3 regions of the Halomonas sp. H10-9-1 genome follow, and region 2 is predicted to be linked to each of the others. Evidence: predicted binding sites of a transcription regulator. Region 2 holds the regulator's gene; each other region holds the start of a gene.
The links. Region 2 encodes PhoB, which activates phosphate uptake and scavenging genes when phosphate is short. Its sites were predicted from a motif close to TGTCATANNNNTGTCANA; they were not measured.
Positions count from the first base shown of each region.

Region 1: the regulator PhoB is predicted to act here: its motif matches at 7,499-7,516, upstream of phbB (acetoacetyl-CoA reductase).
Region 3: the regulator PhoB is predicted to act here: its motif matches at 3,105-3,122, upstream of NFH66_RS02850 (DUF6482 family protein).

Region 1 covers NZ_JAMSHO010000001.1:321,899-332,032, reverse strand. The annotation lists gene sbcB (exodeoxyribonuclease I) at 114-1,607, opposite strand; gene minE (cell division topological specificity factor MinE) at 1,684-1,944, opposite strand; gene minD (septum site-determining protein MinD) at 1,941-2,759, opposite strand; gene minC (septum site-determining protein MinC) at 2,815-3,576, opposite strand; gene NFH66_RS01510 (DUF349 domain-containing protein) at 3,822-6,605, shown strand; gene phbB (acetoacetyl-CoA reductase) at 6,681-7,427, opposite strand; tRNA gene NFH66_RS01500 (tRNA-Met) at 7,614-7,690, shown strand; gene NFH66_RS01495 (SDR family NAD(P)-dependent oxidoreductase) at 7,836-8,579, opposite strand; gene soxR (redox-sensitive transcriptional activator SoxR) at 8,776-9,237, shown strand; one part of gene NFH66_RS01485 (IS5 family transposase) at 9,302-9,625, shown strand; one part of gene NFH66_RS01485 (IS5 family transposase) at 9,628-10,053, shown strand.
Region 2 covers NZ_JAMSHO010000001.1:3,721,907-3,732,040, reverse strand. The annotation lists gene pstB (phosphate ABC transporter ATP-binding protein PstB) at 1-76, shown strand, start outside; gene phoU (phosphate signaling complex protein PhoU) at 103-831, shown strand; gene cysZ (sulfate transporter CysZ) at 923-1,651, shown strand; gene phoR (phosphate regulon sensor histidine kinase PhoR) at 1,659-2,963, opposite strand; gene phoB (phosphate regulon transcriptional regulator PhoB) at 2,965-3,654, opposite strand; gene ubiA (4-hydroxybenzoate octaprenyltransferase) at 3,787-4,677, opposite strand; gene NFH66_RS17395 (chorismate--pyruvate lyase family protein) at 4,790-5,356, opposite strand; gene NFH66_RS17390 (FAD-dependent oxidoreductase) at 5,415-6,575, shown strand; gene NFH66_RS17385 (HU family DNA-binding protein) at 6,733-7,008, shown strand; gene NFH66_RS17380 (hypothetical protein) at 7,096-7,452, shown strand; gene NFH66_RS17375 (FUSC family membrane protein) at 7,475-8,572, shown strand; gene NFH66_RS17370 (FUSC family protein) at 8,535-9,599, shown strand; gene recG (ATP-dependent DNA helicase RecG) at 9,625-10,134, opposite strand, start outside.
Region 3 covers NZ_JAMSHO010000001.1:612,573-622,706, forward strand. The annotation lists gene NFH66_RS02840 (replicative DNA helicase) at 61-2,694, shown strand; gene NFH66_RS02845 (hypothetical protein) at 2,774-3,067, shown strand; gene NFH66_RS02850 (DUF6482 family protein) at 3,187-3,489, shown strand; gene hemH (ferrochelatase) at 3,879-4,967, shown strand; gene NFH66_RS02860 (Na+/H+ antiporter subunit G) at 5,024-5,413, opposite strand; gene NFH66_RS02865 (K+/H+ antiporter subunit F) at 5,425-5,694, opposite strand; gene NFH66_RS02870 (Na+/H+ antiporter subunit E) at 5,688-6,185, opposite strand; gene NFH66_RS02875 (monovalent cation/H+ antiporter subunit D) at 6,182-7,690, opposite strand; gene NFH66_RS02880 (Na+/H+ antiporter subunit C) at 7,687-8,031, opposite strand; gene NFH66_RS02885 (monovalent cation/H+ antiporter subunit A) at 8,031-10,134, opposite strand, start outside.

The sequences.
Region 1 (10,134 bases), 3.4 Mb from region 2:
GGGTCAGACCCCAAGGGCGCGGCACCGTGCTCGCATGAGGCACCAACACCTTCGAATATGCCGATATCGTGACATCATTCGTGGGGGACCCCAGGCTCAGCCCTCATGAGATCTCAGCCCGCCTCGAACGCCTGGGGCGGCAGGATCGCCTCGACATGCATCACCAGCTCCTCGAGGACCTGGCGGTCACGGTCGGAGAGCTCGATCTGGTTAAGCCGCTCAATCTCCCGGGCGAAGCCCTTGAGGGTCAGGCTGGCCACCTCGGCGTCATTCATGCGCGCCCAGCGGTAGGCCTCCCATTGGGCGAGCTCCTCGCCCTCCAGGGTCTCCGGGAAGCTGCGCGCCCGGTAGCGGAACAGCATCTCCTCCAGGCGCGGATCCTGAAAGGCGAAGCTAGCGCCCACCAGGTCCCAGGGGGCCATGTCGCGCACCCGCTGCATCTGCTGGCGATCCGCCGGCGAGAAGAAACCGCCCGAATAGAGCATGACATCGGGATCCCGGGGCCCTTCCGGCGGCGGTTCGGCGAACACCTCGGCGGCCCGGGCAGCTACCTCGGGGTGGCCCGAGAGGCGCCTCCAGTGATCGCGGCAGGTGGCCATGTCCAGCCCCAGGCGCTCGACGATATCGCCGTACTGCCCCTTGCGCTCGCCCGCCACGTCCTTGAGAGCCCCGGCCGCGAAGAGTACCGGGCACTTGTTGATATGGATCACCTTGAGCGGGATGCGCTCGACACCCTCGGCCAGATCGTCGTTGCTGACGAAGACCCGCTGGCGGATCTGCTCGGCGGAGAGCTCGAACAGCGGCGCCGGATCCACCGAGAGGTCATAGACGACCACCCCGTTGGGGTTGGTAGGGTGCTCGGCCAGCGGCACCACCAGCGCGGCGCAGCCGCGGCTGGCAGGGTAGCGCCGCGAGATATGCAGCAGCGGCTTGCGCCCGGGAACATCGAGCAGCTTGCCCACCGCCCGCTTGCCGCGCCGGCTCAACAGTAGATCGAAGAGCTTGGCATTGGCCTCGCGCAGGCGCCGAGCCAGGGCGATGGTGGCACGCACATCGGCCAGGGCATCGTGGGCGCCGGCGTGCTCGATGCCGTTGGCGGCGGTGAGATCCTCGAGCCTAAAGCTGGGGGCACCATCCTCCCGACGCGGCCACTCGAGCCCCTCCGGGCGCAGGGCGTGAAAAGCCCGCACCACGTCGATCAAGTCCCAGCGGGAGTTGCCGTTCTGCCACTCCCGGGCATAGGGGTCCAGGAGGTTACGGTAGAAGAGGTGACGGCTGACTTCGTCGTCGAAGCGCACGCTGTTGTAACCCACCGAGCAGGTGCCCGGCACGCTCATCAGCGCCTCGATCTGTCCCGCAAACTGCGCCTCGGGCAGCCCGCGCCGCCGCGCCTGCTGCGGCGTGATGCCGGTGACCAGACAGGCCTGGGGGTGGGGCAGGAAATCGTCTGCCGGGCGGCAATACCAGGTGACAGGCTCGCCGATCTCGTTGAACTCGGCATCGGTTCGGATCGCGGCGAACTGCGAAGGTCGGTCGCGCCGCGGATCGGCACCGAAGGTCTCGTAGTCGTGCCATAGGAAGGTCTGCGGGGCGTCAGGCGGCGCCATGGGCAAGGTCTCTCCGGCAATTCAGCATGGAGGCCACAGCCTAGCACAGCCCCGCGACTCGCTCAGCCCGCCAGGCTCAGCCCGGCGAGCTCTTGGGCAGGGTCACGTTGAGCTCCAGCACCGAGCAATTGTCTTCGCTGTCGAGACTGATGTTGATGGCATTATCGTCCACCTGGACGTAGCGACGGATCACCTCCAGCAGTTCGCGCTCGAGCATCGGCATATAATCAGGCTGCCCACGCTGGCTACGCTGGTGCGCCACGATGATCTGCAGCCGCTCCTTGGCGACCGACGCGGACTTCTTGCGCTCTCGCTTCAGGAATTCAAGCAGTTTCAACGACGACCTCCTCCGAACATGCGGCTCAGCAGGCTCTTCTTCTGGTACTCGTGGAAGCGCAGGGGCACCTCCTCGCCGAGCAGACGCGACACGGTATCGACGTAGGCCTGGCCAGCATCGCTATCGTTGTCATGGGTCACCGGCACCCCCTGGTTGGACGCCCGCAGCACCGCCTCGGACTCCGGGATCAGGCCGATCAGGTCGATGGCCAGGATCTCACGGATATCCTCGAGGTTGAGCATGTCGCCGGTGTCGACCCGCATGGCGTTGTAACGGGTGATCAGCAGGTGTTGCTTGATCTCATCCTCACCGCGCTCGGCACGCCGAGTCTTGGAGGCCAGCAGACCGAGGATGCGGTCGGAGTCACGCACCGAGGAGACCTCGGGATTGGTGACCACGATCGCCTCGTCGGCGAAGTACATGGCCAGTTGGGCACCACGCTCGATGCCAGCAGGGGAGTCGCAGAGGATGTAGTCGAAGTCCTTGCTCAGGGTATCGAGCACCTTCTCGACCCCTTCCAGGCTCAGGGCATCCTTGTCGCGGGTCTGGGAGGCCGGGAGGATATGCAGGTTGTCCACGCGCTTGTCGCGGATCAGCGCCTGGCTCAACCCCGCCTCACCCTGGATGACGTTCACCAGGTCGTAGACCACGCGGCGCTCGCAGCCCATGATCAGGTCCAGGTTACGCAGCCCGACGTCGAAGTCGATGACCACGGTCTTGTTGCCGCGAAGTGCCAGGCCAGTGGCAATGGCTGCCGCACTGGTTGTCTTGCCGACGCCTCCCTTGCCGGAGGTCACAACGATGATCTTGGCCAAGAGTCGCTTCCTGTCGTGTCGTTGAAATGGATCGGACCATCGAGGGGCATGCCGCTCAGGCGAGCGAAGTAATGCCCAGCTGATCCCCGTCGAGGCGCACCTGCACCGGGGTACCCAGCAACCGGCGGTCGATGTCCTCGAGGCGCTTGTAATTGCCGGCCACCGAGAGCAGCTCGGCATGGAGTTCACGGCAAAAGATGCTGGCCTGGGGATCACCGTGGATCCCGGCCAGGGCGCGACCGCGCAGCGCGCCGTAGACGTGCACGCTGCCCGCGGCGAGCACCTCGGCGCCGGCATTGACCGCACCGACTACCACCAGGTCACCACTGGGCGAGGTGATCTGCTGTCCGGAGCGCACGGTGCCGCGGAAGATACGCCCGCCGCTGGTCACCCCGGGGGGCGTCTCGAGCTCGGCCTCGGCACCCTCGCCCGCGTCCGGCGTGGCCTCCGGCTCGCCCACGGCGACGCTCTCCAGCGCACGGCCACGGCCTCCCTCATGGGGCGGGAACCAGCCCAGGCCCAGGGCCCAAGCCGACTGCTTGACCGGGTCGGCACCGCCACGCACCGCCACCGGCAGCAACTTGTGGGCACGGCACACCGCGCAGATGCGCTCCAGCGCGAGGTGAGGCTCGTCGAGCTTCTCCACGCTCAGCACCACGGGGGTATGCTGGAAGAAGGCCGGCGACTGGCTGAGCTTGCCGGCGAGCTGCTCGCGGATCCGCTCGGGGTCGGCGCTGGCCAGTTCCATGACCGTCATCGGCAGCATGCCCCCCTTGAAGGTGAAGGCCATGCGCTCCCTGTCCAGTTTGAGACTCATTGCCGAACTCCAGGTCGGGATGGTGAGGGTAGAGTCAAAGCTAAGCGACTCCCTGCTCCCCTGCAACTTCTCCATCATACGCCCGCCGACGCGCCGCTGTCAGTGTCGCCGACTGGCCACAGGCACCCCGCGGCACGGCCTTTTCCCCAGGCGCGGCGCGTGCTTAGATAGTCCCTTTATAATGTACCAACAACGCTTCGGGCCGCGCGGCCCACCGCGCGGCGCCGCCCTCGCCAGGATGCCCAATGTCTGGACTCTTCCGCCGCCTCTTCGCCCCCCGTTGGCAGCACTCCGACCCTGGCGTGCGCCGCCAGGCCATCGCACGCCTCGACCCCGCCCACGGCGAACAACGTCACGCCCTGGAGCGACTGGCAGCGGACCCCGACCCGGCCGTGCGCACTGCGGCGCTCGCGCGGCTCGAGGACCCCGAGAGGCTGATCGCCCTGCTCGACGAAGAGCGGCGTTCGCCGGAACTGGAGCAGCGCCTGACGACACTGATCTGCGGCAAGGAGGGCCAGCTGGAGCTCTCCGCTCGGGTCGCCATGGTCGGTCGGCTCAGTGATACCGCGCTGCTCGAGATGATCGCACTCGGGGGCGACAACCAGCAGTTGCGCCTGGCGGCAATCGAACGCATCCAGGACGAAGCGGCCCTGGTGCGACAAGCCTGTGACAACGGCATCGCCGCGGTGCGGCATGCCGCGGCGGCCAGGGTCGACAGCGATGCTGGACTGTCGCGGCTGGTGCGCGAGGCGAAGCGCGACCGCCAGGTACTGCGCCAGGCCCGCGAGCGCCTCAACCGCCGCCGCGCCGACGCCGCCGAGCTGGCCGCCGCTCGGGAGCGTCGTGAAGCGCTGGTACAGGGCCTGGAGCGTCACGCCGCCGCCCCCTGGGAGCCGCTCTATGCCGGGCGCCTGCGTCACCTGATGCGCGAATGGCAGCAACTCGAGGATATGCCCGACGCAAGCCTGGAGCGCCGCTATCATGGCGCCTGCCTGCGCTGTCGCAAGGTGGTCGAGGATCACGAGGCGCAGCAACGCGCCAATGCCGCCGCCCACCGGCACCGCGAGGATGCCCGGCAGGCCAGCGAAAGCCTGGTGGAGGCGCTGGAGGAGAGCCTCGAGGCACTCGAGCGCAGCGAGACGCTGGGGGCCCAGGATATCGACAGCCTGCGCGCCCAGAAGCGACTGCTGGCCCACCGCTGGCAGGAGCTCGCCGACCACCATGTCACCGATGGAACCCTGCGCCAGCGTTATGACGCCGCCCTGAGCCGCTTCGAGGAGATCGGCGGCGCCTGGGTGCGCCTCACGCAGCGCGCCAGTGAACTGGAGCGGGCCCTCGAGGATGACGACAAGGAGCGCCTGGGCGGGTTGGTCACGGCGATCGACTGGCCCGGCGGCCTGGCGCCCACGCCCCTGCTGCTCAGGGCACGCCAGCGACTCGAGCACCGCCCCGCGCCCACGCCGGCGGCCGACGAGGTGCCCATCGAGCATTTCAAGGAGCAGCTCGACGAGCTCGAGCGTCTGCTGGAGCGCGGCGCCTTCAAGCCGGCCAGCCGCCTTCACCAGCGCCTGCGCCAACTTGCCGAGCACACCGACGCCGCCCGCTTCCGCTCCCAGGAGGCACGCTTCAAGCGCCTCGGCGCCAGGCTGGCCGAGCTGCGCGACTGGCGAGGATTCGTGGCCGGCCCCAAGCGCGAACAGCTGGTCGCCGGCATCGAAGCCCTGGCCGGCGACGAGGCCAGCATGGAGGGAGCCCTGGACCGCCGCCACCGCCAACTGGTCAAGGAGTGGAAGTCACTGGGCGATGCCGCCGCCAACCGCGAACAGTCGGCACGCTTCCGCGCCGCCTCGGACCGCATTCACGAACGCCTGGCTGCCTGGCGGGCCGGCCTCGACGCCGAGCGCGACAACAACCTGGCGACGCGTATCGCCCTGTGCGAACAGCTCGAGACACTCCTCGGCCACCCCGCGCAGCAAGCCGACCCCGACGCACTTCGCGAGATCCGCGACCGCGCTCGCGACCAATGGCGCCGGGCTTCGCCGGTCCCGCGCGACCAGGCAGAAGCCATCGGCCGGCGCTTCGGCACCATCCGTCACCGCCTCCAGGCGCTGATCGACCAGCGCGCCCGGGAGATCGCCGAGGCCAAGCGCGAACTGATCGAGGAAGCCCGCCTGTTATCAGGGAGTGAGAGCCCGGCGACCAAGCGCGCCGAGCAGGCCAAGGCACTGCAGCGTCGCTGGCGAGAACTGGGCCGCGCCCCCAAGGGCGAGGAGCAGGCACTATGGCGCGAGTTCCGCAGCCTGTGCGACACCATCTTCGCCAGCCGCGAAGCGATTCGGGACGACCACGCTCGCCGCGCCAGGGAGCGAACGGACGCCATGCAGGCGCTCATCGATCGCCTGGATGGCTGGCAACCCACCCGGCCGGCCGATGCGGCGCTGCTGGCCAGGGCCATCGACGAGGCCGCCGCGCTGGAGCCGCTTCCCGGTGGACGCCGCAGCGAGGGCATGCGGCGGCGCTGGTCCGGCATCGTGCGAGCCCGCCGTGAGCGACTGGAGCGCCTGGCAGTGGCCGAACAGGTGGAAAAGTGGCAGGCCGTGCGCCCACTGCTCGAGGAACACCTTGCGGCAGACGCCGCACGACTCGAGGGCGACGAGGCGCGGGTGGTGGCACTGCCGAAGACACTCACCCTGGGTGACGACATGGGCCGCGCCCACGCTCGGCGCAATGCCGCCCGCCAGGAGAGCATCTCGACCGACACCGTCGAGGAGCGCCTCGCTCGCGTGAGGGTGCACCTCTCGTTACTGGCCGTGGGCAGCGTCAGTCAACGCGACGAACCACTGCGCCTGGCGATACAGGTCGAACGCCTCAACGACAACCTGGGGCGCGTGCCGTCCCGGGCCGAGGAGGTACGCGGCGTGCTCGCCGAACTGCTGGCCATCGGCCCCGTGCCACCGGCGCTCTGGGAGCGCGAAGTCGGAGAACTGGACCATATGCTGGAGCGGCTGTCGCGCCTGCCCCCCCCCTGAACGACGCAGGAGCGCGAGGTTTCCCTCGCGCTCCTGTGTGGCGTCGACCTGCCGCAAGGCAGGAGACAACCCGCGTCAGCCCATGAACTGGCCGCCGTTGATATCGATATTGGCGCCGGTGATGAAGCCGGACTCCTCGTCGGCCAGGTAAGCCACCAGGCGACCGATCTCCTCGGGTTTGCCGTAGCGCTTCACCGGGATGGTTTCACGGATCGACTCGCGCACCTTCTCGGGAATCTTCATGATCATGTCGGTGGCGATATAGCCCGGCGACACGGTGTTGACGGTAATGCTCTTGGAAGCAGTTTCCTGGGCCAGGGACATGGTCAGGCCGTGCATCCCCGCCTTGGCGGCGGCGTAGTTCACCTGACCGAACTGACCCTTGCGGCCATTGATCGACGATATGTTGATGATCCGGCCATACTGCTGATCGAGCATGCTCTCGATCACGCTGCGACAGGCGTTGAAAACGCTGTTCAGGTTGGTATCGATGACCTCGTGCCACTGCGCGGGGCTCATCTTCTTCATGGTGCCATCACGGGTGATACCGGCACAGTTGACCAACACGGCGATCGGTCCGTGCTTCTCCTCGATCTCCTTGACGCCATTGACGCAGGCGTCGTAATCGACCAGGTCGACCCCGGCAATATCGATATTGTCGAAGCCGGCCGCCTTCTGCTCCTCGAGCCAAGCCTTGGCCTTCTCCGGGTTGTGATAGCCAGCCACGACCTTGTAGCCCTCAGCGGCCAGTGCGCGGCAGATTGCACTACCGATGCCGCCAGTACCACCCGTGACCCAAGCGACGCGTGATGAATTGGCCATGTATACCTCCCTGATGATGATGACACTGTGCTCCGGCCCTACCGGCCGAACGGCACATTGTTCTTGAACAAGCTGTCATCTTGATGACAAGCCAAGGTCAGTATGGCCCAGGGGGGCGTGATGGACGAGCGTTTGAGGCAAACCTTGACTAAAGGTGAATCCCGTGTAAAATGCGCCTCACGTTGATGCGGGGTGGAGCAGTCTGGTAGCTCGTCGGGCTCATAACCCGAAGGTCATCGGTTCAAATCCGGTCCCCGCTACCAATATCTAGAGAGGCCGATCAGTTAATGACTGATCGGCCTCTTTTCTTTGACGCGTTTTCTTGGGCGCGCAAGCATGGCGCACCAGAAAAACCGGGGCCCGCACGGACCCCGTTGTCGCTTTTGTGTCCCGTCACCAGCGTATCGCTCAGCTCATATAGGCGCCGCCGCACACCGGGTTGTAAGTGCCGGTGATGTGGCCACTGGCTTCGCTTGCCAGGTAGCGTACGGTATTGGCCACGTCGTCCGGGGTGGCGATCTTCTGCATCGGCGTGTGGGTGCGGATCATCTCCTTGAACTCGGAGGGCGCGTCCTTGGTGGCGTCGGTGTCCACCAGGCCCGGCGCGACTATGTTGGCGGTGATGCCGTAGGGGCCGAGCTCCTGCGCCAGGTATTTAGTGAAGCTGTCCAGCGCGCCCTTGGCGCTGCCGTGGGCGATAAAGCGGGGCGCAGGGGCCTCGGAGAGGGTGCTGGAGATGAACACCAGGCGGCCGAAGCCCTTGGCCCTCATGCTCTCGGCCGCGAGCCGGGCCGACTGGTAGGCGGCGTGCATCTCGTCGTTGAGCTTCTGCGAGAACTCCTCCCAGCTCTGCTCCATGAAAGGCTTGGGCACGAAGCTCATGTTGGCGTTCGAAACCAGCACGTCGACACCGCCATGGTGCTGCGTGATCTCCCCGAACATGGCCTCAAGCTGGGCGTCGTCGCGCACGTCGGCCTGCAGCGCGTGCGCCTCGCCGCCGCCCTCGCGGATGGTCTCGGCCAGCCGCTCGGCGGCGTCGGCGCTGTTCACGTAGTTGATGAAGACCCGGTAGCCGTCGGCCGCCAGGGCCCTGGCGGATGCCGCGCCGATGCCCCTGGCACCGCCGGTGATCAGTGCATTGCGTCTGGCCATGCTGCCTCCTGTTGTCTTCATTCTGCCTCCTGATTGCCTCGCTGAGATGAAGGCTCGCCGCGGAACCTCCTGCGGCGAGCGCGTCGATGCCGGATGACTGTAATTCCTCAAGCTGAGTTGAGGTCAAGAGGGGGCGGCTTGCCCGGCGCACCGTAGGCCTTACCATGACACCTCAAGTCGACTCGAGGATGATGACATGGCGATGGACAAGCCCAGCGACGGCAGCCGGGTACTGAGCGTCGGCCAGGTGGCCAGGCGCAGCGGCGTGCCGGTCTCCACGCTGCACTTCTACGAGACCAAGGGGCTCATCCGCTCCACCCGCAGCGCCGGCAACCACCGCCAGTATCCCGCCACCGTGCTGCGCTACGTGGCCATCATTCGCGTGGCGCAGAGCGTGGGCATGTCGCTGGAGGAGATCGGCGAAACGCTGAACGGCGTCCAGTCGGGATCGAAACTCACCGCGGATGAGTGGCAGACCATCTCGACGCACTGGAAGGAGAGCCTCAACGAGCGCATCCAGACCCTGACGCGGTTGCGCGACGAGCTGGACCGCTGCATCGGCTGCGGCTGCCTGTCGCTGACCGACTGCCCGCTGCGCAATCCCGACGATACCCTCGGCCAGCAAGGCGCGGGCCCGCGGATCCTTACGCGGGACTAGGCTGCGTTAACAATTGCTGATGGAGATCGGGCTGATTTAGAATATCAGCATTTTTCGGTGATCTATGCCTCGGCTAATGCTACGTGATGACCAATGGGAGCGCATCGAGCACATGCTCCCCGGCAAAGCTTCAGATCGCGGGGTGACGGCCAAGGACAATCGCTTGTTCGTGGAAGCCGTCCTGTGGATCGCCCGGACAGGCGCTCCCTGGCGTGATCTGCCCGACGCCTTCGGTCGCTGGCACACTGTCTACATGCGCTATAACCGGTGGTCTAAGAAGGGGGTCTGGCAGCAGGTTATCGACACATTAGCCGATGATCCCGACATGGAGCAGCTGATGATAGATGGCAGTATCGTCAAAGTTCATCAGCATGGGGCGGCAAAAAAACGGCTCAGAGCACCGAAGCCATGGGGAAATCGCGTGGGGGATTGAGCACCAAGATCCACGCGGCGGTCGATGCCCTCGGCAACCCGGTACGGCTAATCCTCACACCGGGCCAAGCGTCTGAGTACGGAGCCGCCCCAGCGTTACTGGCGGGCTTTTCTCCAGCGGCGGTGCTTGGCGACAAGGGGTATGATTCCACCGCTTTGAGGGACATCATTCGAGCGGTGGGCGCCGAGCCGGTGATTCCGCCGAGAAAGAATCGCTTGGAATGCCCCGAGATAGATTGGCACTGTTACAAGGATCGCAATCTGGTAGAAAGGTTCTTCCAGAAAATCAAGCAGTTCAGGCGGCTGGCAACACGCTATGAGCGACTGGCGAGAAACTACCAGTCGCTACTCAACCTTGTATCCGCCGTCATATGGCTGGCCTAATTGTTAACGCTCCCTAGCAGGGGCAACGGACAAAAGGGCGATCAGAGGGCACCAAAAAAGAGCGCAGGACCATGGTCGCCG
Region 2 (10,134 bases):
TGGCCCCACTCAGACGCTGTTCACCAATCCGCGCCTGCGGCGCACCGAGAACTACATCACCGGGCGCATGACCTGACCGGTCCGGCCCCCAAGGAGAGTCCCATGGACATCAGCAGCGATATCCACAGCCAGCATATTTCCCGGCAGTTCAACCAGGAGCTCGAGGAGCTCAAGACCCACCTGATGGCGATGGGAGGCCTGGTCGAGAAGCAGGTCCAGGATGCCGTCACGGCCCTGCTCGAGGGCGATTCCGCGTTGGGCCGCCAGGTGGTCGACAACGACCGCGCGGTCAACGACATGCAGATCAAGATCGACGCGGAGTGTACCCAGGTGCTGGCGCGCCGCCAGCCCACCGCCTCCGACCTGCGTCTGGTGCTGGCGGTGATCCGCGCCGGCTCCGATCTGGAGCGCATCGGCGACGAGGCGAGCAAGATCGCCCGCAATGCCTGCGAGCTGATCGATGGTGACAACGGCACCCGTGGATTCGTCGAGGTGCGCATGATCAGCGAGCATGTGCGGCGCATGGTGCGTGACGCCCTGACCTCCTTCGCCCGCTTCGATACCGAGCTGGCGCTCAAGCTGGTCCACGAGGACGAGGAGGTCGACAACGAGTACCAGAGCGCCATGCGTTCACTGATGACCTTCATGATGGAGGACGCGCGCTCGATCTCGCCGGTGCTCAGCCTGATGTGGATCCTGCGTGCCCTGGAGCGTATCGGCGACCACGCCAACAACCTGGCCGAGTACGTGGTCTACCTGGTCAAGGGCATGGACATCCGCCACATCGACCCCGAGGACCTCGACGCCGAGGCGATCTCGCGCAGGGATTGACCTCGGGCGACGATTGATCGTCAATAGCGCAGGCCATCGCCCCAAGGCGATGGCCTGCTTTCATTGATCGTCGCTCCCGCGAGGAACTGCAATGCTTGATGCCCTGACGGCGCTGACCCGTGGCACCCGCCTGGTCTACGGGGCCGGCCTGCGCCGCTACGTGTTTGCTCCCATCGTCGTGAACCTGCTGGTCTATGTGGCCATGCTGTGGTTCGTGCTGGCCAATTTCGGCAGTTGGCTGGACCACTGGATGGCCATGGTGCCCGGCTGGCTCGCCTGGCTGGAGTGGCTGATCTGGCCGCTGTTCGTGATCAGCCTGGTGCTGGTGGTGTTCTTCACTTTCACCCTGGTGACTCATGTCATCGCCGCGCCCTTCTATGGCTTCCTGGCCGAGAAGGTGGAGGTCGCCGCCACCGGTCGAGCGCCCCTCGACGACCGTGGCCTGGCCAGGAGCACGGTGGACGCCCTGGGCCGCGAGATGGTCAAGCTCGCCTATATCCTGCCGCGCATGGCGGCGCTGTTCGTGCTCAGCTGGATTCCGCTGGTCAACCTGGTGGCGCCGCTGCTGTGGGCGCTGTTCTCGGCCTGGATGATGGCGATCACCTACCTCGACTACCCCATGGACAACAACAAGGTGAGCTTCGCCGATATGCGTCGCCGCCTGAAGGCGCGCTGGTGGCCGACCCTGACCTACGGCGGCGGGGTCACCCTGATCACCTGGATCCCGCTGGCCAACCTCTTCCTGTTGCCCGGGGCGGTGGCCGCCGCGGTGCTGATGTGGGATGGCCACTACCGGAACTTGCCGGCGCACAGCGCCTGAGCCGGGGCTAGTCGGCGAGGGCCTCGGTCGCCAGCCGCGTGGCGGGGAAGAGGCAGCGGAAGGTCGCTCCCTGGTGAGGCCGGGAGTCGATCTCCAGGTAGGCGTCGTGGCGCAGCAGCACGTGCTTGACGATGGCCAGGCCCAGGCCGGTACCGCCGGTGGAGGCGCTGCGTCCCTTGTCGACCCGGTAGAAGCGCTCGGTGAGACGCGGGACATGCACTGGGTCGATCCCCTCGCCATTGTCGATCACCTCCAGGCAGGCGCCGTGTTCGGCGCCGGGTCGCCAGCTCAGGGTGATATGGCTGCCTTCGGGGGTGTAGCGCACCGCGTTGAAGACCAGGTTGGAGAGGGCGCTGCGGATCTCCTGGTCGCTGCCTGTCAGGGCACGCGACTCCTTGAGCTCCACCACGATGGTATGGCGCCCGCCGGAGAGCGCCTCGGCGTCGCGCTTGACGCTTTCCAGCAGTGCCGCCATGTCCAGCGGCATATGGTCGGCACCACCGCGGTCGATCTCCAGCCGCGACAGCAGCAGCAGGTCCTGGACCAGGTTCTGCATGCGCGCGGTCTGCTCCTGCATGCTCGAGAGGCCGCGACCCAGGCGGGGCGGCAGCAGCTCGGCCTGGTCGGCATAGGTCTCCAGATAGCCGGCGAGCACCGTGAGCGGCGTGCGCAGCTCGTGGGAGACGTTGGCCACGAAGTCGCGGCGCATCTCCTCCAGGCGGTGCAGGCGGGTGATGTCCCGGGCCATCACCAGGCGCTCGTCGTCGCCGTAGAGGGTGATCTGGAACTGCAGGATCATGCGCTCGTCGATGGGCGAGGGCAGGGTGAGAGGGTCGCGGTAGTCGCGGCGGTGGAAGTAGTCGACGAAGCGCGGGTCGCGCAGCAGGTTGGTGATATGGTGGCCGCGATCCAGGGCCGGCTTGAGCCCCAGCATCTGCTCCGCGGCGCTGTTCCACCACTCCATGTCGCCGTGGCGATCGAGCATCACCACGCTGTCACGCATCGCCTCGGAGGACTCCTGGATGCGTCGCAGGGTGCTGAGCAGCCGGCCCTGGGTGATGCGCTGGCCCTTCTGATAGCGGTAGAGGCGGTCCATCAGGTCGCCCCACAACCCCCCGGCCGCTGGCGGTTCCGCCTGGGTGTCATGGGTCAGCCAGCGATAGAGGCTGCGCAACTGATGGAGGTGGTAGGCGAGGCACAGCGCCAGCCCCAGGGCCAGGCCGGCGCCCGGGGCGCCCAGCGGCCAGCCGATCAGCAGGCCCAGGCCGGCGAGCAGGAGAAGGCGCCATAGCTCGCGCTTCCAGAGCCTCACATCAAGCCTTGGCGGAGAACCGGTAGCCGGTGCCACGCACCGTCTGCACCAGGTGCTGGTGGCGCTCGCCCAGTGCCTTGCGCAGGCGGCGGATATGCACGTCGACGGTGCGCTCCTCGACGTAGACATTGCCGCCCCACACCTGGTCGAGCAGCTGGCTGCGGGTGTAGGCGCGCTCCTGGTGGGTCATGAAGAACTGCAGCAGGCGGTATTCGGTGGGTCCCATCTCGAGCCCCTGGCCGTCGGCGCTGACCCGGTGGCTGACCGGGTCGAGCAGCAGGCCGTCCACCTCCACCGGATCCTCGACGCCACGCGGCGTGGCGCGGCGCAGCACGGCCTTGAGGCGGGCCACCAGCTCGCGGGGCGAAAAGGGCTTGGTGATGTAGTCGTCGGCGCCGGACTCGAGCCCTTGGATCTTGTTGTCCTCCTCGCCCTTGGCGGTGAGCATGATGATCGGCAGCTCGGCGGTGGTCTCCTCGCGCTTGAGGCGTCGGGCCAGCTCGATGCCGCTGGTGCCGGGCATCATCCAGTCGAGCACCAGCAGGTCGGGTTGGTGGTCCACCACCATGGCGTGGGCGGTCTGGGCGTTGTCCGCCTCGAGCACACGATAGTCGGCCATTTCCAGTGCCATCGCGATCATCTCGCGAATCGGCGCCTCATCGTCGACGATCAGTACGGTTTTGGCGGTCATCCTGAAGCCTCGGGTCAATGACGGTTTGCTGACGATTCCATCATGGCATTATGACACTCGCGTGACAGGGGCACCCGCGAACCGACAGCGCGAACTCTCTACCTACACGAACTCCCTACCTACACGAACTCCCTACGCGAGCCCCGGCCACAGGCTCAGGGCGATGCCGGCGAACACCAGCAGCCCCGACCAGTAGTTGTTGAGGAAGGCTCGGAAGCAGGGCTCGCGTTCGCGCTCGCGGATCAGCCAGTGCTGCCAGACAAAGGTGGCGGCCATGGCCATAAGGCCCAGCCAGAAAAAGCCGCCCAGGGCGAGTCGTGCCCCGGCCCAGGCCAGCAGCAGCAGCGTCAGGATCTGCAGCAGGCCAATCATGAAACGGTCGGCAGCGCCGAACAGCACCGCGGTGGACTTGATGCCGATCTTCAGGTCGTCGTCGCGATCGACCATGGCGTACTGGGTGTCGTAGGCCACGGTCCACACCACGTTGGCGGCGAACAGCAGCCACGCCTCGAAGGGCACATGGCCGAGCACCGCGCCGAAGGCCATGGGGATCGCCCAGGAGAAGGCGGCCCCCAGAAAGAGCTGGGGCAGGTGGGTGTAGCGCTTCATGAAGGGGTAGATGAAGGCGAGGACCAGGCCTCCGATCGACAGCAGGATCGTGAACAGGTTGGTGAACAGCACCACCACGAAGGCCGCGGCCACCAGCAGCAGAAACAGCGCCTGGGCCTCGCCTTCACTGATGCGACCGGTCGCCAGGGGGCGGTCCAGGGTCCGCTTGACGTGGCCGTCGAAGTGGCGATCGGCGTAGTCGTTGACCACGCAGCCGGCGGCGCGCATCAGGTAGACGCCGGCAATGAAGATCAGCAGCAGGTGGCGCTCCGGCAGGCCCTCGGCGGCCACCCACAGCGCCCACAGGGTGGGCCACATCAACAGCCAGGTGCCGATGGGGCGGTCGAGCCGCATCAGGCGCAGGAAGTCGGGTACCCGGGCCAGGCCCGTGGGGCGCATCAGGGAGCGGTCCATCTCTACCTCGTAGTGGGTGTGGGGTGGGGGGATGCGCGGACGGGGCTGTTCCGGCGATACGTCTTCGGGGAGGCGCGCTACCGGCGCCCTTGGGCATCGGGAACCCCAGAGCCTAGCGCGAAGGCAGGCCGAGGTCATCCGCCATGGCGTCGAGGAACCACTCCTGCACCAGGACGCGGAAGTCGCCGTGGCGAAACAGCGAGCGGCGCCCCCAGGGGCCGCGGCCCGGATGGAAGCCGGCAGGGCTGCGGGTCACCTCGATCTCGCCGCGTGCGAGGTCCGGCTGGCGGAACAGCCAGGAGCCCAGGGAGCGTTCGCCGAGATGCCCCAGGTCATGGGCGGGCAGACCCTCCAGGGGGGCCACCGAACGCGCCACTACCCAGGGCGCCTCGTCCAGGCACAGCGCCACCTCGCGCAGCCAGGCCTGGCGTCCCGGCGGCAGGCCGAGGGCTTTCGCCTCGTCGCGCCGCGGGGTGCCGGTGCGCTGGTCGAGCAGCTGGACCCGGAAGGGGCGCGGCCGGCCGGCCTCGGTGAGGCGCAGGGTCAGCGAATCCCGGGAGCCGACCCAGCGCCGCCAGACGGGGCTCATGGCGGGGTGTGCGGCGGCCAGCGGCAGCCAGCGCGCCGGGCCGGCCAGGGCGTGACGTGAGGAATCGGGCACCACGGGCTCCGTGTCCATCCTTGAGGCCGGGTAGTGTACCATGCGCCACCATCCCCCTTCCTCGACGAGGAGAGCCATGAGTGCCCCCCTGACCATCCTCGGCAGCGGCATGGCGGGCCTCGGCCTGCTGCGCCAGCTGCGTGCCCTGGATGCCGAACGGCCGGTGACCCTGATCACCGCCGATGCCGGCGACGACTACGCCAAGCCGCTGCTCTCCACCGGCTTCGCCAAGGGCCTGCCGCCCGAACGGCTGGCCACCCGCGGCGCCCTCGCGACCGCCGAGTCGCTGAACGCCGTAGTGCGCACCCAGACCCGGGTCGAGGCCATCGATACGGCGACCCGCACCCTGTGCATCGGCGAGGAGCGGCTGGCCTATGGGACGCTGGTGCTGGCCACCGGGGCGGCGCCGGTGTCGCCCTTCCGGGTGCCCGAGGCGCTGGCCGGGCGGGTGATGACGGTCAACGACCTGGACGATTACCGCGCCTTCCATGCCGCGTTGAGCGGCCTGGGCCGGCCGGCGCGGGTCGTCATCATCGGTGCCGGCCTGGTGGGCTGCGAGTTCGCCAATGACCTGCTGGCCGGCGGTCACCGGGTGAGCCTGGTGGCGCCGGAGGCCACGCCGCTGCCGCGCCTGCTTCCCGAACCACTGGGTCGAGCGCTGGGCGAGGCCTTCCGGGAGGCCGGCATGGACCTGCACCTGAGCGTTGGAGTCGCGAGCCTCGAGGCCGAAGGTAGCGAGGCGCGGGTGTGTCTCGAGGGTGGTGAGGCCGTGGGGGCCGACCTGGTCCTGCTGGCCACCGGCCTGTCGCCCCGCACCGCGCTGGCCGAGGCGGCGGGCCTCGAGGTGAGCGCCGCGGGCATCCATACCGATCGTACCCTGGCCACCTCGGTGGCGGAGGTCTTCGCGCTGGGCGATGTGGCCTGCGTCGATGGCCTCAACGCCATGTATGTGCAGCCCCTGCAGGCCGGCGCCAAGGCCCTGGCCCGGACCCTGACTGGCACCCCCACCCCGGTGCATTACGGAGCCTGGCCGGTGCTGGTCAAGACGCCGCTGCTGCCGGTGGTGGCACTACCGCCTACGCGCGCTCCGGCACGCTGGCGGATCGAGGGCGAAGGGGGGGATCTCACGGCCCTGGCGGAGGCCGAGGACGGACGTTTGATCGGATTTGCGTTGACAGGGGCCTGCGTGCGTCGGAAAGTCGAACTGGCGCGGGCTGCGCCGGCGTTGTTAGGCTAGGTCGGCGATGGCGGCCCGAGGCGGTCGCCGCAGCGCACCCTGCGACGCCACTCGTCCGTCGCCCGATCCATCACCGGGCGAACGCCGGGCGCCGTCTGCCATGACAACAACGTCCCGAGCCATGCGCCGGGATCCCGTGCCACACCAGGAGGATTGTATGCGTAAACCAGAACTCGCGGCGGCGATTGCCGAGCGTGCCGACCTGTCGAAGGACAAGGCGAGCCAGGTCCTCAATGTCATCCTCGACGAGATCACCGGGAGTGTCTCCCAGGGGCAGGATGTCTCGCTGATCGGCTTCGGCACCTTCGCCGTGCGCGAGCGCGCCGCACGCACCGGCAAGAATCCCCAGACCGGCCAGCCGCTGATCATTCCGGCCAGCAAGACGGTGGCTTTCAAGCCGGGCAAGGGCCTCAAGGACGCCGTCGCCAAGTAACCCCGGGAAAGTAACCCCGGGACGCCTGGCCAGGTTCCGGCGCCAGGCGTCTTTGTTTCCACCCTCCAGGGCTCCGGTGGTGATGACATGAAGCTGAAACTGATGCTCTGGGTGCTGGGCTGGCTGCTCGGCCGCGCCCTGCGTCGCAACCCTCGCTTCCGCGAGCTGCTCGGCGAGATGCGCGGCCTCGACTGGGGGGTCGCCACCGAGGACCTCTCCATCGCCCGCCACTATCGCATGTCGCCCCGCGGTATCGAGCATGGTCGCGGCCTGCCGGTGGACCTGGACCTGGAGCTACGCTTCGCAGATGCGGCCACCGCACTCGAGGTGCTGCGCAAGCCGACCCAGCAGGCCTTCCTCGACGGCATGATGGAGGGGCGCGTGCGCCTGGTCGGCGACGCCGCCGATCTCCAGCGCCTGCAGAAGCTGCTGCGCCACCTCTGAGCGCGGGAGACTCGTGCCCGCCATGTCCCCCTCCCTGGTCCTGCGCCGCTTCTGGACCCTCGAGCCCGCCGCCTACAGCCTGCGGGTCTTCATCGCCCTGGCCGGTATCACGCTGCTGTGCTGGTGGCGTGGCGACATGGCCAGCCTGATTCCGCTGTTCCTGGGCGCCATCGCCAGTGCCCTGGCCGAGACCGATGATGACTGGCCCGGCCGGCTTGCCGCCCTGCTGGTCACCCTGGCCTGCTTTGTGCTGGCCTCCCTGGCGATGGAACTGCTCTTCACGCACCCCTGGCCCCTGGCGGTGACCCTGGGCCTGGCGGCCTTCGGCATGACCATGCTCGGCGCGGTCAGCCAGCGCTATGCGACCATCGCCAACGCCACCCTGATCCTGACCATCTACACCCTGATCAGCCTCGAGCAGCGCGGCAGCCCGGCGCTGGGTGAGTTGTGGCGGGAGCCGGCGCTGCTGGTGGGCGGCGCCGCCTGGTACGGGGCGATCTCGGTGGCGTGGTGTGCGCTCTTCTCGCGTCAGCCGCTGCAGCTGGCCATGGCGCGGGTCTACCGCGAGCTGGCCCGCTACCTCGGCCTCAAGGCGGCGCTCTTCGAGCCGCTGCGCGGACTGGACGTGGAGAGCCGGCGCCTGGAGCTGGCGCGCCAGAACGGCCGGGTGGTGGAGGCCCTCAACGACGCCAAGGAGCGCCTCTTTCGGCGCCTGGAGGGGCAGCGCGCCTCACCGCGGCTGGCGCGCTACCTGCGCCTCTATTTCATCGCCCAGGATATCCACGAGCGGGCCAGCTCCTCCCACTCCCCCTACGCCGAGCTGGCCGAGGCCTTCTTCCACCACGACGTGCTGTTCCGCGTCCAGCGGGTGCTCCAGGCCCAGGGCGAGGCGTGCCGGACCCTGGCCCGGGGCCTGCTGCTCAAGCGCTCCTTCGACCTGGCCCCCAGCGAGCAGGCGCTGGTCGACCTGGAGGCCTCCCTGGCGCACCTGCGGGGGACGCTGCCCGCCGAGCGCCAGCCGCTGCTGCCCGCCCTGGAGGCCGTGGCCGATAACCTGGCGACCCTGGGACGGGCCCTGGCCGGTGCTCGCCACCCCGAGCGCGGCGTGGGGGGACGATGATGCGCTCCATGACCGCACGCCCCACGGCCTGGGCGACGTGGCGGAGCGCCTGCAGGCGCAGCTGACCCCGCGCTCCCCGGTGTTCCGTCATGCCGTGCGGCTGGCTGCCACCCTGGTCGCCGGCTATGCGCTACTGCACCTGATCCACCCCACCCAGGGCTACTGGATCCTGCTGACCAGCCTGTTCGTGTGCCGGCCCAGCTTCGGCGCCACCCGGCGCTTCCTGTGGCAGCGCATCCTGGGCACGGTGCTGGGGCTGGTGGCGGGCTGGGCGCTGATCAGCCTGTTCCCGTCGCCGGCGCTCCAGGCGGGGATCGCGGTGGTCGCCGGGGTCGCCTTCTTCGCCCTGCGCGGGCGGCACTACACCCTGGCCACGGCGGCGATCACCCTGATGGTGCTGAGCTGCTTCAACCAGGTAGGGGATGGCTTCGGGCTGATCTGGCCGCGTCTCCTGGATACCCTGCTGGGCGCCGGCATCGCCGGGCTTGCCGTGCTGACGATCCTGCCCGACTGGCAGGGCAGGCGGCTGCATCGCCAGGCAGCCGCCACCCTGGCGGCCGGGCGCGACTACCTGGCGGCGCTGGTCGAGCAGTATGCCAGCGGCAAGCGCGACGACCTGGCCTATCGCCTGGCCCGTCGCAATGCTCACAACGCCGACGCGGAGCTCGCCGCCATGCTGGCCAACGTGCAGCAGGAGCCGGGGCCCTTCCGCCGCGACGCCGAGCGCGGGCTGCCCTTCCTGCTCCACGCCCACACCCTGCTCAATTATCTCTCCGCCCTGGGGGCCCATCGCGGCGAGAGCCGCGGGGTGACGCCGGCGGAGAGTGCCAGGGCCGCGGCGCTGCTCGCCGAGCTGGACGCGCTGGCCTGGGCGCTGGAGCGGCGCGAGCCGATCGACCCCGGCGCGGCCCTGGTGGCGGCCGAGGCGGCGTCGGACACCCTGCTGGGGGCCCAGCTGGAGCTGATCGGCGATCAGCTGGCGCCGCTGCGAGAGGCCGCGGCGCGGCTGATCGAGGATCAGCCTTGAGCGGGACGATGCAGGCTTGCGGTCGTCACACTTGCCCGTAGCGGCCGGCCTCCTCGCCGAGCCAGCGACGGATCAGGGGCTGGCTGGCCTCGGGGTGGGTGGCCATCAGCGCCTCGGCCAGGGGGGCAACGCGGTCCAGCAGGTCGGCGTCGCGCTCCAGGTCGGCGATCTTCATCTGTGCCAGGCCCGTCTGGCGGGTGCCCAGCACCTCGCCGGGGCCGCGTAGCTCCAGGTCCTTCTCGGCGATGCGAAAGCCGTCGCTGGTCTCGCGCATCACCGCCAGGCGCTCCCGGGAGTGGGCTGACAGCGGCGGGTGGTAGAGCAGCACGCAGAAACTGTGGGTGGCGCCGCGCCCCACCCGGCCGCGTAGCTGGTGCAACTGGGAGAGCCCCAGCCGTTCGGGGTTCTCGATGATCATCAGGCTGGCGTTGGGCACGTCGACCCCCACCTCGATCACCGTGGTGGCCACCAGCAGGTCCAGCTCCCCGGCCTTGAAGGCGTCCATCACCGCCGCTTTCTCGGCGGCCTTCATGCG
Region 3 (10,134 bases), 3.1 Mb from region 2:
CCGTCTGGGGTAGAATGGCGCCCCTCGCAATTCCCAGGGTGAACCATCGCCATGTCAGAAATGCTCGAGCACGACCAGGAAACCGCCGCCCTCAAGGTGCCGCCCCACTCGTTGGAGGCGGAGCAGTCGGTGCTGGGCGGACTGATGCTCGACAACCAGGCCTGGGACAACGTCGCCGACCGCCTGGTGTCCGACGACTTCTATCGCTACGAACACCGCTTGATCTTCAATGTCATGGCCGAGCTGGCCGAGTCGGCGCGGCCGTTGGACGTGGTGACCCTCTCCGAGGCGCTGGAGGGGCGCGACCAGCTCGATACCGTGGGCGGCCTGGCCACACTCGCCGAACTCGCTCGCAACACCCCTTCCGCCAGCAATATCCGCGCCTACGCCGATATCGTCCGCGAGCGTGCCACCCTGCGCAAGCTGATCCGTGCCGCCAGCCAGATCGCCGATGGCGCCTTCAGCCCCCAGGGGCGGCCGGCGGATGAGCTGGTCGATGAGGCCGAGCGGCTGGTGTTCCAGATCAGCGAGGAGCGCCCCAAGTCGGGTGGCCCCATCGGCATGAGCGACCTGCTCGCCAAGGCGGTGGACCGCATCGACGAGCTGTTCAACATGAAAGGCGAGATGACCGGCCTCTCCACCGGCTTCCGCGACCTGGACGAGATGACCTCGGGCCTGCAGCCCTCGGACCTGGTGATCATCGCCGGGAGGCCCTCCATGGGCAAGACCACCTTCGCCATGAACCTCGTGGAACACGCGGTTATCTCCAGCGAGAAGCCGGTGATGGTGTTCTCGATGGAGATGCCCGCCGATGCCCTGATGCTGCGCATGCTGTCGTCACTGGGGCGCATCGACCAGACCCGGATGCGCACCGGTCAACTGGAAGACGAGGACTGGCCCCGGCTGACCTCGGCGGTGAACCTGCTCAAGGACAAGCAGCTATTCATCGATGACACCGCGGCGCTTTCGCCCAACGAGATGCGCTCGCGGATCCGTCGCCTGGTGCGTGAGCACGGTAATGTCGGGCTGGTGATGATCGACTACCTGCAGCTGATGCAGATCCCCGGCTTCTCCGAGAACCGCACCGGCGAGATCTCCGAGATTTCTCGCTCACTCAAGGGGCTGGCCAAGGAGTTCGGCTGCCCGGTGGTGGCGCTCTCCCAGCTCAACCGCTCCCTCGAGCAGCGCCCCAACAAGCGCCCGGTGATGTCGGACCTGCGTGAGTGTGTGACCGGAGACACACTTGTCATGCTGACGGATGGCACGCGCCGGCCTATTGCGGAGCTGGTGGGCCAGTCGCCGAGGCTGTGGTCGGTCAATGCCGCTGGGCGACTCGAGCCCGCGGCAAGTGACAAGGTGTGGTCGGTAGGGCGTCGTCCCGTATGGCGAGTCCGTCTAGCCAGCGGGCGCACTCTTCGCTGCACCGCCGAACATCGGTTGCGGGCCTGGGATGGTTGGAGAAAGCTGGCAGAGCTCGGAGTGGGAGATCGCCTCGCCCTGTCCAACCACCTGCCGGCACCCGCTTCTCCGGAGCGCTGGTCCGAGGAGGCGCTGATTCTGCTGGCCCACCTGGTGGGAGATGGTAGTTACGTATCGGGCCAACCACTGCGCTATACCACCGCGAGCGAGGCCAACAGTACCGCGGTCACCGAGGCTGCCGAGGCGCTGGGCTCCCGGGTGAGTCGTCACGCGGGCCGTGGCAGCTGGCACCAGCTGGTGATTGCCGGCAACGGTAATCGCTGGCACCCGGCAGGGGTCGGGAAGTGGTTGAAGGAGCTAGGCATCTTCGGACAGCGCTCGCGTGAGAAGCGTCTGCCAGATGGCATCTTCCGTCTCGATCAGGAACAGTTGGCGCTCTTCCTCCGTCATCTGTGGGCGACAGATGGCAGTATCACCCTGAGTTCGCAGGGAAGAGGGCGCATCTATTTCAGCACCGCGAGCCGTGGCCTGATCGATGATGTGGCGGCGTTGTTGATGCGCTTCGGCATCCTTGCCAGGATCAAGCATAGCGTTGCGGGAAGCGGCGTCGGCTGGTTCACCGCGGATGTCTCGGGGACCGTGCAGCAGCGTCGTTTCCTGGAGTGCATCGGTGCCTTCGGCGAGCAGCAGCCTCGCGCTGCCGAACTGCTGGCTCGCCTGGTCGATATTGTTCCCAATACCAATGTCGATACCCTGCCCAGGGAGGCCTTTCAGCAGGTCAAGGCTCTTATGGCGGCGCGTGGCGTTAGTCAGCGCGAGATGGCCCGCCTGCGCGGGACGGCCTATGGAGGAACCTCGCACTTTCGCTTCGACCCCTCCCGCACCACCCTGGCAAGCTATGCCGATTTGCTGGGAGACGGGGCACTGCGGGCGCGCGCGACGGATGATCTCTTCTGGGATCGTATTGTCGAGATTGTGGCCGAGGGGGAAGAGGAGGTCTTCGATCTGACGGTGCCAGGCAATGCCTGCTGGCTGGCTGATGGCATCGTCACTCATAACTCTGGCGCCATCGAGCAGGACGCAGACGTGATCGCCTTCGTCTACCGCGACGAGGTCTATAATCCTGACAACCCCGACAATCAGGGGCTCGCCGAGTTGATCATCGGCAAGCAGCGTAATGGCCCCATCGGCACGGTACACATGGCATTTATCGGCCGCTATACCCGCTTCGAGGACCTGGCGCCTGACAGCTATGGGGACGGTTTCGGCGAGTGAGTGCGAGCGTCGTGGGTTGAGCCCGGGCGAGGGCCCCGTATAATGCCCTCCCCTCGAACGAGTACAGGAAGGAGGCAGCATGGCAGGCGGATTTCAGCGCGGCAATCGACGCCGCACCCCCAAGCTGGAGGCGCGCGGCGAGCTCCAGTCTGTAGAGCGGGAAGGCCCGTTCAAGGAGTGGTTGGGCATGCCCGACCTCTACCGCTACCAGCTGGTGGTGGAGGGCGAGACCTACAGCTACCAGACCGAGGACGCCGAGTTGCCGGTGGCAGTCGGGGACCGTGTGGTGTTCCGCTACAAGGAGACCAAGGCCGGCAAGTGGGTCGACCGTAACTCCCTGGGCAAGGCCATCGATCCCTCAGATTATCAATAGCTTGTGGAACTCTCCCGGGGTGACAGGGTCACACTTTTGACATGCAGTCGTCACCATGGTGTCATCCTTCGGCGCCAGTCTGTGAGGGCATGCAACTACAAGACACCCAGGAGGGATCCATGGATTTTCACGACCTCAAGGCCTTCGCGGCCCATCATGACAACTACGAGATTCGCGTCATCGGCCATGCCGGCAGTCGCTTCTATCAGGTTGAGCTAGAGGATATCGAGGGGCAGCGTCATATGCTGACCCGTCAGGGCAAACCGGTGCTCTTCCGCGCCCTGGACGACGTCTATGTGGAGCTCAAGCGTGCCGGCATTCACCGCGCCTACCTGGTGCAGCAGGTGCCTCATGATGAGGTGATCGGCCGCGCCACTCACTACCAGGACCCGCTGACCTCACGCATGCCGCTGGTCTTCTGAGCATCGCTCCGGCGCTATGGCCGGACCTCCTTCCGTCGACCGCTACCCGGCGAACGATTCACCGCCGCTCCTTCCGGCCAGCGCCCTAGACGCCCCCGGCGGCGGGCAGGCCATCGATATCCCGCGTCCATCGCGCCTGCGACCCCGGGCAGGCTGCTCGGCCACGCCAGGTCAGCCATGCTAGGTCAGCCAGGTCAGCCAGGTCAGCCAGGTCAGCCAGGTCAGCCACGCCAGGCGTCGATAGCCGAGCACCCGGGCCGCGGGATGGGCTGATCCTGAGTTGTACAAATTAACCTGATAGTACAACGCCATCCCGCTGCGAGCGAGGAGGCTGGTACACTAGCCTCTCTTCAAGACGCGCCCTCGCATCGACTCAAGGAGCCTCGCCCATGACCACCCCGACCCAGGACCCGGCCCGCCCCGAGATGGCCCGGCCCGGCGAGGGCCGCCTGGCCCACGCCCCGGCCGACCATCCCCTCGTCCCACGCGCCCGTGTCGGGGTGGTGCTGGTCAACCTGGGCACCCCGGACGCCACCGACTACTGGTCCATGCGTCGTTACCTGAGCGAGTTCCTCTCCGATAAGCGGGTGGTGGACTATCCGAGCTGGAAGTGGCAGCCGCTGCTGCAGTTGATCATCCTCTCGCGGCGGCCCTTCAAGTCTGGCGAGGCCTACCGCGGTATCTGGAACACCGAGCAGGATGAGAGTCCGCTGTTGACCATCACCCGGAACCAGACCCGCAAGGTGGCCGAGGGGCTCGCGGCGCGCTACGGCGACCTGGTGATGGTCGACTTCGCCATGCGCTACGGTAACCCCTCCACCGACAGCGTGCTCAAGCGCCTGCAGGCGGCGGGCTGCGAGCGGATCCTGTTCTTCCCGCTCTATCCCCAGTACGCCTCGCCGACCACCGCCACCGCCAACGATCACGCCTTCCGCACCCTGATGAGGCTCAAGTGGCAGCCGGCGATCCGCACCGTGCCCGCCTACTTCGAGCAGCCACTCTATATCGAGGCGCTGGCCAGTTCGGTGCGCGAGGCGTATGACGCCGCCGAGACGCCACCGGAGGTGCTGGTGGCCTCCTATCATGGCGTGCCCAAGCGGTTCTTGATGGAAGGCGATCCTTATTACTGTCAGTGCCAGAAGACCACGCGACTGCTGCGCGAGCGGCTCGGCTGGGAGGAGGAGCAGATCCAGACCGCCTTCCAGTCCCAGTTCGGCCCCGAGGAGTGGGTGGGGCCGGCCACCGTTGCGCATGTCGCCGAGCTGGCACGCCAGGGCAGGAAGCATATCGCCGTGGTATCGCCGGCGTTCTCGGCCGACTGCGTGGAGACCCTGGAGGAGATCCAGGAGGAGATTCGCGATGCCTTCCTCGAGGCCGGCGGCGAGACCTTCACCTACGTGCCCTGTCTCAATGACCGCGAGGATCATGTTGCCGCGCTGCTCGCCATCATCGATAACGAGCTGGGCGGCTGGGTGTAGTCGTCGTGGCCGGAAGTCGGAACGCATCGGGCCCGCCAATGGCGGGCCCGATGCGCTCAGCCGTGGCCGCGATCCGGGTGCGGTACCGGCTTCTTGCCAACCTCCTCCGGGCGCAGCTCGATCGGCCGCCCTGTGGTCTTCTCCGCATGCTTGAGCTTCAGGTGCAGGCCGGTCTTGGCCAGCAGGTGGGCGCTGACCGGGGCGGTGATGAACAAAAACAGCGTGATCAGCATCTCCTGGATATCGGGCTTGCCCTCGGTGACCCAGAAGTAGAGCATCGAGGCGGCCAGTATGCAGCCGATCCCCAGGGTGGTGGCCTTGGTGGGGCCGTGCAGGCGCATGTAGAAGTCGCGCAGGTGCGCCATGCCCAGTGAGCCGATAAAGACGAAGGCGCCGCCGGCGATCAGCAGCAGCGAGATGGCCCCCTCCAGAATCACGTACAGCATCGTGGCGTCTCCTATTCGATGATGTCGCCGCGCAGCAGGTACTTGCATACCGCCACGGTGCTGATGAAGCCGAGCATGGCGATCAGCAGCGCCGCCTCGAAGTAGGTCTTGGTGTTGAGCCACAGGCCCAGCAGCACGATCAGCGCGATGGAATTGATGTACATGGTATCCAGCGCCAGCAGGCGGTCGGGCATGTCGGGCCCGATGGTCAGGCGATAGACGTTGAGCGACAGCGCCGCCACCACCAGCGCCAGGCAGATCCATAGCGCGATATCTAGCATTCGTAGATCTCCTTCAGGGGGCGCTCGTAGCGCTCGCGGATGGTGGCAATCAGCGCCTCGTCGTCGTCCACGTCCAGGGCGTGGATCAGCAACGACTTGCCGTCCAGGCGCAGGTTGGCCGACACCGTGCCCGGCGTCAGGCTGATGGTGTTGGCCAGCAGGGTGATGGTGAAGCGATCCTCCAGCATCAGCGGATACTCCAGGAAGTGAGGCCGCAGGCGTCGCCAGGGATTGATGATCAGCCAGGCCACCTGGACGTTGGCGATCACGATATCGCCGAGTACGCGCAGCGCAAAGCGCAGCATCAGCCCGGGTTTCTGGATGCGGGGCTGGGCGTCCCAGAAGCGGTGGGTCACCAGCGGGATCGCCACCGCCAGGGCACCGCCCAGCAGGATATGGCCGAAGGCGATGCTGCGTACCATCAGCAGCCAGACGACCAGCAGCAGGAGCGACAGCAGCGGGGTGGGCAGCCAGGGGCGAGGCGTGATCATGGGGCGTCTCCCTCGGTGGACAGCAGGGCGCGGGTCACCGCCTCGGGGCGTGCCAGCTGCTCGGCGGTGGCGTCGGTGTAGTCGGCGAGGGGCCCGGCGAGGATGACCAGCAGCGGCGAGGCACCGATCAGCCAGCCCACGCCGAACCACTGGCGGGTTGGCAGGCGCTGGCCGTCCGCCTCGCCGCTGCTGCGCCAGAACAGCGTCGAGCCGGCCCGGGAGAGGGCGACGATGGCGGCCAGCCCCGAGAGCAGCAGGATCGGCCATAGCCAGGCGCGCTGGCCGCCCTCGGCGGTGACCAGCAGCAGCGCCTTGCCGATCGCCCCGGAGAGCGGCGGCATGCCGGCCACCGCCACCGCGCCGGCGAAGAACAGCAGTGCCAGCCAGCGCCCCTGGCGCAGCGGCCGGCCCTTGACGATGCGGGTGCCCGCCTTGCCGCGCTGGGCGCCGATCATCTCGGCCAGCAGGAAGAGGCCGCCGGTGACCAGGGTGGTGTGGATCAGGTAGTAGAGCAGGGCGGAGATCGCCGCCGGGGTGCCGATGCCGATGCCCGCCAGCAGGGTGCCCACCGAGACCAGCACCAGATAGGCCACCAGCAGGCGCAGGTCGCGCGCCGCCAGGGTGCCGGCGCCGGCGGCCACCAGGGTGGCCAGGGCGAACCACCACACCCAGCCCTGCTCCAGGTCGGCCAGGGGACCGGCGCCCTCGCCGAACACCAGGGAGTAGACCCGCAGGATGGCGTAGATGCCGACCTTGGTCATGATGGCGAACAGCGCGGCCACCGGCGCCGGCGCCGCCGCGTAGGCCCTGGGCAGCCAGAAGTAGAGTGGCAGGATGGCGGCCTTGAGGCCGAACACCACCAGCAGCATCAGGCCGCCGGCCACCACCAGCCCCTCGCGCTCGGCGGGAAGCCCGGCGAGGCGCGTGGCCATGTCGGCCATGTTGAGGGTGCCGGTGGCGCCGTAGAGGATGCCCACGCTGATCAAGAACAGCGACGAGCCCGCCAGGTTGAGCACCACGTAGTGGACCCCGGCCATGATGCGGTTGCGGCCGCCGCCGTGCAGCAGCAGGGCGTAGGAGGCGAGCAGCAGGACCTCGAAGAACACGAAGAGGTTGAACAGGTCGCCGGTGAGAAAGGCGCCGTTGAGGCCCATCAGCTGCCACTGGAAGAGGCCGTGGAAGTTGCTGCCACGCTCGTCGTCGCCGGCGCAGGCGAACACCACCGCGCCCAGGGCGAGCACGGCGGTGAGCAGCACCATCAGCGCCGAGAGGCGGTCGAGCACCAGCACGATGCCGAAGGGGGGCTGCCAGTCGCCCAGGGCGTAGTAGGTCACCTCGCCGCCGGCGGCACGCGCCACCAGGGCGATGGCCACCAGCAGCAGGGCCAGGGTGGCGCCGACGCCCACCAGGCGCTTGACGCGCACGCTGCCCTGGCGCTGGAACAGCAGCAGCAGGCCGGCTACCAGCGGCACCACCACCGGCAGCACGATCAGGTGAGACATCATCGGCGACCCTCCCCGGCTTCATGCTTGCGGCCGTCGACGTGGTCGTTGCCGGCCTCGCTGCGCGCCCGCATGGCCAGGATCACCACGAAGGCGGTCATCGCGAAGCCGATCACGATGGCGGTGAGCACCAGCGCCTGGGGCAGGGGGTCGGCGTAGTCGCCGGCGCCATTCACCAGGGCGGCGCCGTCGGTGGTCAGCCCGCCCATGGAGAACAGGAAGAGGTTCACGGCATAGGAGAGCAGGGTCAGGCCCACCACCACCGGGAAGGTGCGCGCGCGCAGGGTCAGGTAGAGCCCGCAGGCGGTGAGCACGCCGGTGGTGATGGCGTAGAGGCTTTCCATCAGGAGGACTCCTTGGGAGTGTCAGAGGGCGATGCGGCCTCGGTGGCGGGCGCCTTGGCCGGGCGGTGGGGGGTGGTGACCTTGCCCAGGTTGGCCAGGATCATCAGGGTGGCGCCCACCACGGCGAGGTAGACGCCGAGGTCGAAGAGCATGGCGGTGGCCAGCTCGAACTTGCCCACCAGTGGCAGCGAGAAGTAGCCGAACGAGGAGGTCAGGAAGGGGTAGCCGAACAGCCAGCTGCCCAGCCCCGTGAGGGTGGCGATGCCGACACCGGCCACCGCCACCGGCTGGTAGGGGAAGTTCAGGCGCCGCTGGGCCCACTCCACGCCGCGGGCCATGTAGAGCAGGATCAGCGCCACCGCGGTGACCAGGCCGGCGATGAAGCCGCCGCCCGGCTCGTTGTGGCCGCGCAGGAAGATGAAGGCCGAGACCAGCAGTGCCAGCGGCAGCAGGGCCATGGAGATGGAGGTGAGGATCGCCGGGTAGCGGTCCGGCGACCAGACGCGCCCCTCGCCGTCGCTGTGGGGCATGAACACCCGCAGGCGATTGAGCAGCTTGAAGATCGCCAGGCCGGCCAGCGCCAGCACGGTGATCTCGCCCAGGGTATCGAAGCCGCGGAAGTCCACCAGGATGACGTTGACCACGTTGTGGCCGCCGCCGCCGGGCACGCTGTTCTCCAGGAAGAAGCCCGAGATGGAGGCGTTGTCGCGGGTCAGCACCGCGTAGTTGAGGCTCGCCACCACCAGTCCCAGGCTACCGGCGAGTACCACATCGCGCAGGTTGCGACGGTTGGAGGACTCGGTGGGTGTCTTCTGGGGCAGGAAGAACAGCGCCAGCATCAGCAGGATCATGGTCACCACCTCGACCGACAGCTGGGTGAGCGCCAGGTCCGGGGCCGAGAAGCGGGCGAAGGTCAGCGAGACCACCAGGCCCACCACCGAGAGCATGATCAGCGAGATCAGGCGGAAGCGGTGGGTGACCGCGGTGGCGATACCGCCGAACACCAGCAGGGCGGCGCCCAGCAGCACCACGCCGTCGATGGGCTGGTTGCCCTGGGAGCCGGTCAGCCCGCTCATGCGCGCCAGGCCCAGCCCGCCCATCAGCAGCGAGGCGAACAGCAGCCAGGTCATGTAGCGCTGCAGGGAGCCACCGTCGAAGCGGCCCAGGCCACGCTCGGACCAGCGGCCCAGGCACTGCAGCGCCGCTTCGAACACCAGGCGGGCATCCACCGGGCCGAAGCCGCGATGGAAGTGGCGCAGGTCGGCGTGTCGCCAGTAGGCGGCAGCCCCGGCGACGATGGCGATGGCGCTCATCGCCAGTGGCAGGTTCAGGCCGTGCCAGATGGCCAGGTGGAACGCCAGGGGTTCGCCCAGTACCGCCTCCACGGCCAGCCCCAGCAGCCCCTCGGCGAGCACCGGTGCCAGGCCCACGATCACGCAGAGCGCTACCAGTAGCTCCACCGGTGCTCGCATCAGCCACGGCGGCTCGTGGGGCGCCTTCGGCGGCCCTTCCTTGGCGGGCTTGAAGAAGACCGCGTGGACCAGGCGCAGCGAATAGGCCACCGAGAGGATGCCGCCCAGGGTGGCGAGTACCGGCAGCACCCAGCTGAGGCCGGCCAGCGCCGGCGTCTCCAGGGTCTCGGTGAAGAACATCTCCTTGGAGATGAAGCCGTTGAGCAGCGGCACCCCGGCCATGGCCGCCCCCGCCACGCTGGTCAGCAGCGCGGTGACCGGCATGGCCTTCCTCAGGCCGCCCAGGCGGCCGAGCTCGCGGGTGCCGGTCTCGTGGTCGATGATCCCGGCGCTCATGAACAGCGCCGCCTTGAAGGTGGCATGGTTGAGTATATGGAACAGCGCCGCGAGGACCGCCATCGGGCTGCCGATGCCCAGCAGTACCGTGATCAGCCCCAGGTGGCTGACCGTGGAGAAGGCCAGGATGCCCTTGAGGTCTGTCTTGACCAGGGCGAACCAGGCGCCGTAGAGCATGGTGGCCATGCCCACCAGGGAGACCACCGCCGACCACAGGTCGCTGCCGGCGATGGCCGGGTGCAGGCGTGCCATCAGGAAGATGCCTGCCTTGACCATGGTCGCCGAGTGCAGATAG